DNA from 2 places in the Bradyrhizobium sp. 170 genome. Region 2 is predicted to be linked to the other one. Evidence: predicted binding sites of a transcription regulator. Region 2 holds the regulator's gene; the other holds the start of a gene.
What was found. Region 2 encodes PhoB, which activates phosphate uptake and scavenging genes when phosphate is short. Its sites were predicted from a motif close to TGTCATNNANCTGTCAT; they were not measured.

Region 1: a site for PhoB is predicted at 1,944-1,960, ahead of IVB05_RS05120 (DUF465 domain-containing protein). Genes of this name have one in related genera too.

The regions. Positions count from the first base shown of each region.
Region 1 covers NZ_CP064703.1:1,073,360-1,077,543, forward strand. The annotation lists gene IVB05_RS05105 (GGDEF domain-containing protein) at 145-828, shown strand; gene IVB05_RS05110 (hypothetical protein) at 951-1,202, opposite strand; gene IVB05_RS05115 (hypothetical protein) at 1,226-1,438, opposite strand; gene IVB05_RS05120 (DUF465 domain-containing protein) at 1,665-1,871, opposite strand; gene IVB05_RS05125 (DUF465 domain-containing protein) at 2,213-2,398, shown strand; gene IVB05_RS05130 (NAD(P)/FAD-dependent oxidoreductase) at 2,478-3,581, opposite strand; gene IVB05_RS05135 (EAL domain-containing protein) at 3,840-4,184, shown strand, end outside.
Region 2 covers NZ_CP064703.1:589,683-593,866, reverse strand. The annotation lists gene IVB05_RS02760 (GcrA family cell cycle regulator) at 472-981, shown strand; gene phoB (phosphate regulon transcriptional regulator PhoB) at 1,185-1,889, opposite strand; gene phoU (phosphate signaling complex protein PhoU) at 1,963-2,679, opposite strand; gene pstB (phosphate ABC transporter ATP-binding protein PstB) at 2,691-3,512, opposite strand; gene pstA (phosphate ABC transporter permease PstA) at 3,509-4,184, opposite strand, start outside.

The DNA.
Region 1 (4,184 bases), 480 kb from region 2:
ATTCTGTTCGGGAATCCAGAAACATAGGCCGATTATAGGGTCGGCCCGGGGCTCATCCAAGGCGTGGCAAGGGATCAGGAATGGACTATCCTGTCTTGGTGAATCCCGGCAAGCCTTCATAAGCAAGCCTGCACAGGGAAGGCCATGAAGAAGAAAACCAGGGCGACCGCCTCCAGGGCCGGAAAACGCCCCAAAACCGCGGTTTCCGGGCGAAAAACCGCCCCGCGGCGGTCATCCGCCCCGGGATCCCGGCCGCCGGCGGTGTCCAACGGCACCAAGGCGACGATTCGCCGGCTGAAGGCGGAACTGGCCCGGACGCAGACGCAGATCGAGGAACTTCAGGCCTCCGCCGATACCGATTTCCTGCTGGGCATTCCAAACCGGCGCGGCTTCGAGCGCGAACTCAGTCGCGCGATCGCCTACATCAAACGCTATCGCGCCGGCGGCGCCCTAGTCGTGCTCGATGTCGATCGCTTAAAGCCGATCAACGACGCCTTCGGACACGCCGCAGGCGACCAGGTGCTCAAGGCTATCGTCACGGCGCTGCTCGCGCAGGTGCGCGCTTCCGACGTGGTCGGCCGGCTGGGCGGCGACGAGTTCGCGCTGCTGTTGTGGAATCTCAGCGAGACCGACGCCAAGGCAAAGGCAGCCGCGCTGGAGGAGGCGATCGATCGCCTCACCTTCGTGTTCGATGGCCGCACCATTACCGCGGGCGCCTCCGCGGGTGTCTCCATTCTCGATACCCATTCCGAAGCCGGCCGCGCGCTGGAAGCAGCCGACAGCGCCATGTATGTCCGCAAGGCGCTGCGGCGGCATGAGATGTCGTGAATTCGCGCGTCGTCATTGCGGAGCGAAGCAATCCATCGCACGGCATAACGGATAGATGGATTGCTTCGTCCGCTTCGCTCCCTTGCGCAAACGCTTCGCGTTTGTCGCAGGCAATGACGACGCTACAACCCGCTAAGGTCATCCGGCACATTGCCGAACTTGCGCAGCAATTTCGCGTCGCCGAATTCGCCGATCATCGGATCGCCGCTGCGGCTGAAGGCGACGGCGCCGATGCTGCCGGCCATTCGCGACATCGTCTCGGCGCGCCGTAACGCGGTCGTCGGGCTCTGGCATTCTTCCGCGGCTCCCGCCATCGGCGTGCCGCTATCATCCTGCAGGAATGGCATTGCGACGTAATATGTGACATCGGCCATTGGTTCGCTCCGGTGGTGATTGATCAGGCCGCGTCGCTCTCCGCATGGGAGGTTCTCGCCGGCACGCAGCCGGCGGCGATGGCCGCCTGCAATTCCTCCAGTTCGGTTTCCAGATACTCGTTCGCCATGATCAGCGCCTTGATGGTCGAGCGCAGATTGCCGTCGCACATCGCGATGGCTTGATCGCAGGCCTGCTCGTAGCGGCTGTTGTCGGACAGGGGTGAGGTGACGGACATGGCGGGACTCCCGAGGCTGGCGGCAGGACGGCATGTTCTCTTTTTGTTCTCAAGGAGTCAAGCCGCATCCGCCAACCGGAAACCTGTTTTTCGGTCGGCCGTCCGGCAGGATCTTCGCTACGCCGGGCTGTGTGATGTCGCGGGTTGTGTGGATGTCGGGGAAAAGATCTGCCGGAAGGCGGACGTTTTGGCGAGCCGAATTGGCCGAACGAGGCAAGCGCAACGATCAGGCGATGATATCAGGCGTGATCTGGTCTTCGATGAAGGCGATGCGGTCGCGCAATTGCAATTTGCGTTTCTTCAGCCGCTGCAGCCGCAGCAGGTCCGGCGCCGGCGACTGATGCAACGCGTCGATCGCCGCATCGAGATCGCGATGCTCCTGCTGCAGCCGGGCGAGCTCGTTTTCAAGCTCGCGCTCATCATCGTCGGTCATGGTGTACGTTAGCTGAAAGCATGATGAGGTTGTGAACGGATTATCCTAGAGCGTGATGACTTTTCTTCGAATTGTCATCCCGCTCTAGCTCTTTGATTTGAGCATGATCTCCGCGCAAACCGGAACGCGTTTGCGCGGAGATCATGCTCAAGGCTGGCAGTGAATATCGTCCCTGCGAGGCTGGTCCGCAAGCTGACCGGGTTCCCATACTCACGATTGGTTACAGATAAATCCGAAAATATGACAGGCGCGATTCTGGATACCCATCGACAGATTCGTCGTCTGGTGTACACTCCCGCGTCCGGATCGAATCTGAGGTTCAACCACCGAGGAGATTTCGTATGGCACTACAGGCGCATCTTGTTGAACTTGAACGTAAACACAAGATTCTCGAGAATGAATTGCACGAAGCGCTCGTGCACCTTTCCACAGACGACCTGCAAATTGTCGAGTTGAAGCGCCGCAAGTTGATGGTCAAGGATGAGATTGAGCGGTTGAAGCATACCGCCAGCGAAACTCTCCACTAACAGTCCCAGCAAAAGTATCGAAAGTCCCCACACGGCCGGATGGGCGCCGATGCGCTCATCCGCCCGCATGTGGGCTCTGTCAAAGCTCCACCAGCGCGCCGACATGATCGGCGATCGCGAGCGATGACGTCAGTCCCGGCGATTCGATACCGAACAGATTGATCAGCCCGGCGACGCCGTGATCGGCTGGGCCCTGGATCAGAAAATCCTGCGTGGCAACTGCCGGCGGCACGATCTTCGGCCGGATTCCGGAATAGCTCGGCATCAGTGCGCCGTCCGGCAGCGTCGGCCAGTAGCGCCGGATCGCGGGGTAGAATCGCTCGGCACGAGCAGGATCCACCGCATAGTCGATGCTCTCGATCCATTCCACGTCGGGGCCGAAACGAGCCTGTCCCGCCATGTCGAGCGTCAGGTGCACGCCCAGCCCGCCGGGCTCCGGCACCGGATAGATCAGGTGTGAAAACGGGGCCCGCGCGCTGCAACTGAAATAATTGCCCTTGGCCAGATAGGCGCAGGGGATCAGCCCGACCGGCATGCCTTCGATGCTGCGCGCCACTGCGGGCGCGCTTAAGCCCGCCGTGTTGACGAGCAGGTTGCATGCAAGCGTCATCGGCGCGTCACCGCCGGCTTCGATTTCGATCCGGCCGCCACCGGCCCGGGCGCGCAACAGCGGCGTGTGGAACGCATAGGCCGCGCCCGCTTCCTCCGCGTCGCCCCGCAGCGCCAGCATGTAGGCGTGGCTGTCGATGATGCCGGTGGTGGGCGAGAGCAGGGCCGCATCGCAGTTGAGCGCCGGCTCCAGCGCGCGCGCGGCCTCGCCCGTCAGCAACTGCAGATCGTCGACGCCATTGGCTTCGGCATGCGCGCGGATCGACTGCAGCTTTTCGGTTTCGCCTGGTGTCGTCGCCACGATCAGCTTGCCGCAATTGCGATGGGGAATGCCGTGGTCGCGGCAATACTGGTAGAGGGCGCGCTTGCCGCTCACGCACATCTGCGCCATCAGGCTGCCGGCGCGGTAGTAGATACCGGCGTGAATCACCTCGCTGTTGCGGGAGGAGGTGATGGTACCGATGCCCTCAGCGGCCTCGAGCACGATCACTTCGCGGCCCGCCTGGGCCAGCCGCCGTGCGATCGCGAGCCCGATCACTCCCGCTCCGATGACGACGCAATCGACCTTGTCCATGTCAGCTTCGGACCTGGGAATCTGGCGTGGAAATCGGCGCCTGCCACGCCCGGCAATCATCGTTTCGTCCGCCCGAGCAGTCAAACAACCCGTTGGTTTGCCTCGAAATACGCCGCGAACGCAGTCCCGTTAGTGAAGCATTAATCATGTCAGGCCAATTGCCGTAATTTGGGTCATATTTTAGAATTGTACGGGTAGTCATTTACCCGATCCAAACCCGTCAAGCCAGACACTCCGCCCGCAAACCTTGGGTGGGTAATGGCTGACAGGAACCGGCAGGCAGGACGGAAGAATTTGATTCCGGCGCAGGCCCTCGTCTGTCTGCTCGCCATGGCTGCGCCGTGCGGACTTGCGTGGGCCGCGGCTTCCGCGGGCTTTGCGCCGGCGAGCTATATCGGCGAATTCGATCCCAATCAGGTGTGGGAACTGCTGCTCGGGGGGATCGCCGTCGTTTCCTTCCTGGTTGCGATCGGGATCTGGATACTGGCGGCGTTGCGCGGGGCCAAGAGCGCACAATTGCAGCGCAGCGCATTCATCGGCTCGGCGCTCAACACGCTCAACCAGGGCGTGATGATAACCAACGCGCAAAACCGCGTGGTCTTC
Region 2 (4,184 bases):
GACCTGCCGCGGAGCACACGCGTGCATTGGCGCGAACGCGGCAACGGCCGGTCTTGCGAAAACGAAACGTGCCGCCTCTTAAGGGCGGCACGTGAGAGGTATTCTATGTGGGCGGGGGGCGCTGTCAACACGCCACGAAGCCGCCTTTCCTGCACTGCAAGATAAGAAAATCCGTAAGATTGCGGTGTGGTGGAAAACACGCAGTGCAATGCCTAGATATCGGAACATGTGGACGCGCGGGCCCGGACTCTTGCGCCCGAGTCACGCCATATTGTAGCGTTTGGGCTGTCGGGTACGACATCTCGTGCGGCAGTTCTGATCCCTAGAGTCCATTTGTGCAGGCGTAGACGTTCGGGCGCGGTTTTCGCGCCCGGCGAGGGCTAAGGGATTCTGACCGCAGGGATTTTTTGAGACGAATGACGTCGCCAGCGCTGCCCTGATTGGCCGGCGCGATGCGAAGGGAAGAATGCGATGACGGTATTGACCTGGTCCGACGATCGCGTCGAGCAGCTGAAGAAGCTCTGGGAAGCCGGATTATCGGCCAGCCAGATCGCCGCGGAACTCGGAAATGTGACGCGAAACGCCGTGATCGGCAAAGTGCACCGGCTGGGCCTGTCCGGCCGCGCCAAGAGCCCCTCCTCGGCCGCCCCGCGGCAGCGCAAGGCGCGCCCGGCCCAGCAGATGATGCGGGTGTCGCGCCCGGTCTCGCGCGGCAACACCGCGCTCGCGCACGCCTTCGAGGTCGAGATGGAGCCGGATCCGATCGCCTTCGACAACGTGGTGCCGATGAGCCAGCGGCTGTCGCTGCTCGAACTGAACGAGGCCACCTGCCACTGGCCGGTCGGCGATCCCTCGAGCCCGGAATTCTTCTTCTGCGGCGGCAAGGCGCTTTCGGGCCTGCCCTATTGCGCGCATCACTCGCGCGTGGCGTATCAACCGGCCGCCGACCGGCGGAGGCAGGCGCCGAAGCCGACGCGGTAAGGGCGATCGTAAGTTACGCGGGAAATATCCGCCGTCGTCCCTGCGAACGCAGGGACCCATAACCGCAGGCGTTCGTGGTTATGTCACGCTGGAGCACCAGCGTATTACAACAATCGAGATTTGTGGTTATGGGTCCCCGCGCCCCGTGCGCAATTGCGCACTAGGCGGGGACGACGATGGAGTATGGGTGACGCGGTGGAGCGCTACGGCTCCACCTTCGCAAACCGGTCATCCAGCGCGTATCCCGCGCCGCGCACGGTGCGGATCGGGTCCTGCTCGCGGCCGGGATTGAGCAGTTTGCGCAGGCGGCCGATATGCACGTCGACGGTGCGCTCGTCGATATAGATGTCGCGGCCCCAGACGCTGTCGAGCAATTGCTCGCGGCTGAAGACGCGGCCGGGATGCTCCAGGAAAAATTCCAGCAAGCGATACTCGGTCGGGCCAAGATCGATCTGGCGGCCCGAGCGCGCGACGCGGCGCTTCTCGCGATCGAGTTCGATGTCGCCATAGGTGAGCACGGTGGCGAGCCGCTCGGGGCTTGCGCGCCGTAACAACCCCTTCACCCGCGCCAGCAGTTCCGGCACCGAGAACGGTTTTACGATGTAATCGTCGGCGCCGGTCGCAAGGCCTCGCACCCGCTCGCTCTCCTCGCCGCGTGCGGTGAGCATGATGATCGGCAACTGCTTGGTCTCCGGCCGGGCGCGCAGGCGGCGGCAGAGCTCGATGCCGGACAGTCCCGGCAACATCCAGTCGAGCACGACGAGATCGGGCACACGCTCCTTCAGCCGCGTATCCGCATCGTCGCCGCGGGCAACGGTTTCGACGTCATAGCCTTCGGCGTCGAGGTTGTAGCGCAGCAGCGTGGTCAGCGCTTCCTCGTCCTCGACCACCATAATGCGCGCGCTCATTCTGCTTTCGCCTCTTCTGTTTGACGCGTTTTCTTCACGCGAACCGGTCTCCACTTCGCTTGAAAACGCTTTATCAAGTGTTGGGTACGGCGGTAGCAAACGTCGTCATGTCGCCTTTCGGGCGCTTGTCGAGCATCTGCTGTCCCTCGATCATGTAGAACACGGTCTCGGCGATATTGGTGGCGTGGTCGCCGATCCGCTCGATGTTCTTGGCGCAGAACATCAAATGGATGCAGAACGAGATGTTGCGCGGATCTTCCATCATGTAGGTCAGGAGCTCGCGGAACAGCGAGGTGCAGATGGCGTCGACTTCCTCGTCGCCCTTCCACACCGCCATCGCCGCCGGCAGATCGTGCGCCGCATAGGCGTCCAGCACCGACTTGACCTGCGACTGCACGAGATCGGTCATGTGTTCGAGGCCGCGCATCAGCTTCAGCGGCTGGAAATCGTTCTCCAGCGCCGCGACGCGCTTGCCCATGTTCTTGGCGAGGTCGCCGATCCGCTCCAGATCGGTAGCGACCCGCATGGCGCCGACGATCTCGCGCAGATCGATCGCCATCGGCTGGCGCCGCGCGATGGTCAGCACCGCGCGTTCCTCGATCAAATGTTGCAGGCGGTCGATTTCGACGTCTGAATCGACGACGCGCTTGCCGAGGGCGACGTCGCGGCGGACAAGCGCATCGACGGATTCGGTGATCATGCGCTCAGCCAGGCCGCCCATCTCGGCGACGAGACGGGTCAGTTCCTGGAGATCGGTGTCAAATGCCTTGGCGGTGTGTTCGGATGCCATGTTTTATCTCCTCAACCGAACCGGCCGGTGATGTAGTCCTGGGTACGTCGATCGCTCGGCGAGGTGAAAATCTTGTTGGTGTCGTCGAACTCGATCAACTCGCCGAGATACATGAAGGCGGTCTTGTCCGAAACGCGGGCCGCCTGCTGCATGTTATGGGTGACGATGGCGATGGTGTAATCTTCCGCCAGTTCCTGGATCAGTTCCTCGATCTTGGCGGTCGAGATCGGGTCAAGGGCCGAACAGGGTTCGTCGAACAGGATCACCTCGGGCCGCACCGCCACGGTGCGGGCGATGCAGAGCCGCTGCTGCTGGCCGCCGGACAGCGACAGGCCGCTTGCATTGAGCTTGTCCTTGACCTCGTTCCACAGCGCACCGCCACGCAGCGCCTTTTCGACCCGGCCGTCCATCTCCGACTTGGAGATCTTCTCATAGAGGCGGATGCCGAAGGCGATGTTTTCGTAGATCGTCATCGGGAACGGCGTCGGCTTCTGGAACACCATGCCGACGCGGGCGCGCAGCAGGTTCAGATCGAGCTTGGAATCAAGGACGTTGGTCTGGTCGAGCATCAACTGGCCGGTCGCGCGTTGGCCGGGATAGAGGTCGTACATCCGGTTGAAGATCCGCAGCAGCGTGGACTTGCCGCAGCCGGACGGGCCGATGAAGGCGGTGACGCGGTTTGTGCCGAGCGTCAGGTTGATGTTCTTCAGCGCGTGATGCTCGCCATAGTAAAAATTCAGGCCGCGCGCGGTCACCTTGGGCGCGGCCTCGGGCAGCGCCACCTGCGGAACGGGCCCGCTCGCGGTACTCACGGATACGGAGAGATCGGTCATTTGGATGTCCTCTCGGCGCCAAGAATGCGCGCGCCAATATTCAGGGCAAGTACGGTGAGCGTGATCAAGAGCGCCCCGCTCCAGGCGAGCTGCTTCCAGTAGACATAGGGGCTCTGGACGAAGTTGTTGATGGTGACCGGCAGGTTCGCCATCGTCTTGGTCATATCGAGGCTGAAGAACTGGTTCGACAGCGCGGTGAACAGCAGCGGCGCGGTCTCGCCGGCGACGCGGGCGGTCGCCAGCAGGACGCCGGTGATCAGGCCCGACCGGGCCGCGCGATAGGCGATCCGCCGGATCACCAGCGAGCGCGGCAGGCCGAGCGCGGACGCCGCCTCGCGCAGCGGATTGGGCACCAGCCCGAGCATGTCCTCGGTGGTGCGGACCACCACCGGGATCACGATCACAGCGAGAGCCAGACAGCCGGCGAAGGCCGAGAAGCCGCCCATCGGCACCACGATGGCGCCGTAGATGAACAGGCCGATAATGATCGATGGCGCGCTGAGAAGAATATCGTTGATGAAGCGGATCACCGAGGTGAGCCTGTCGTGCTTGCCGTATTCGGCGAGATATGTGCCGGCGAACAGGCCGAGCGGCGCGCCGATGCCGACCCCGATCACGGTCATCATGATCGAGCCGATGATGGCGTTCCGCAGGCCGCCGTCGGTCGAACCC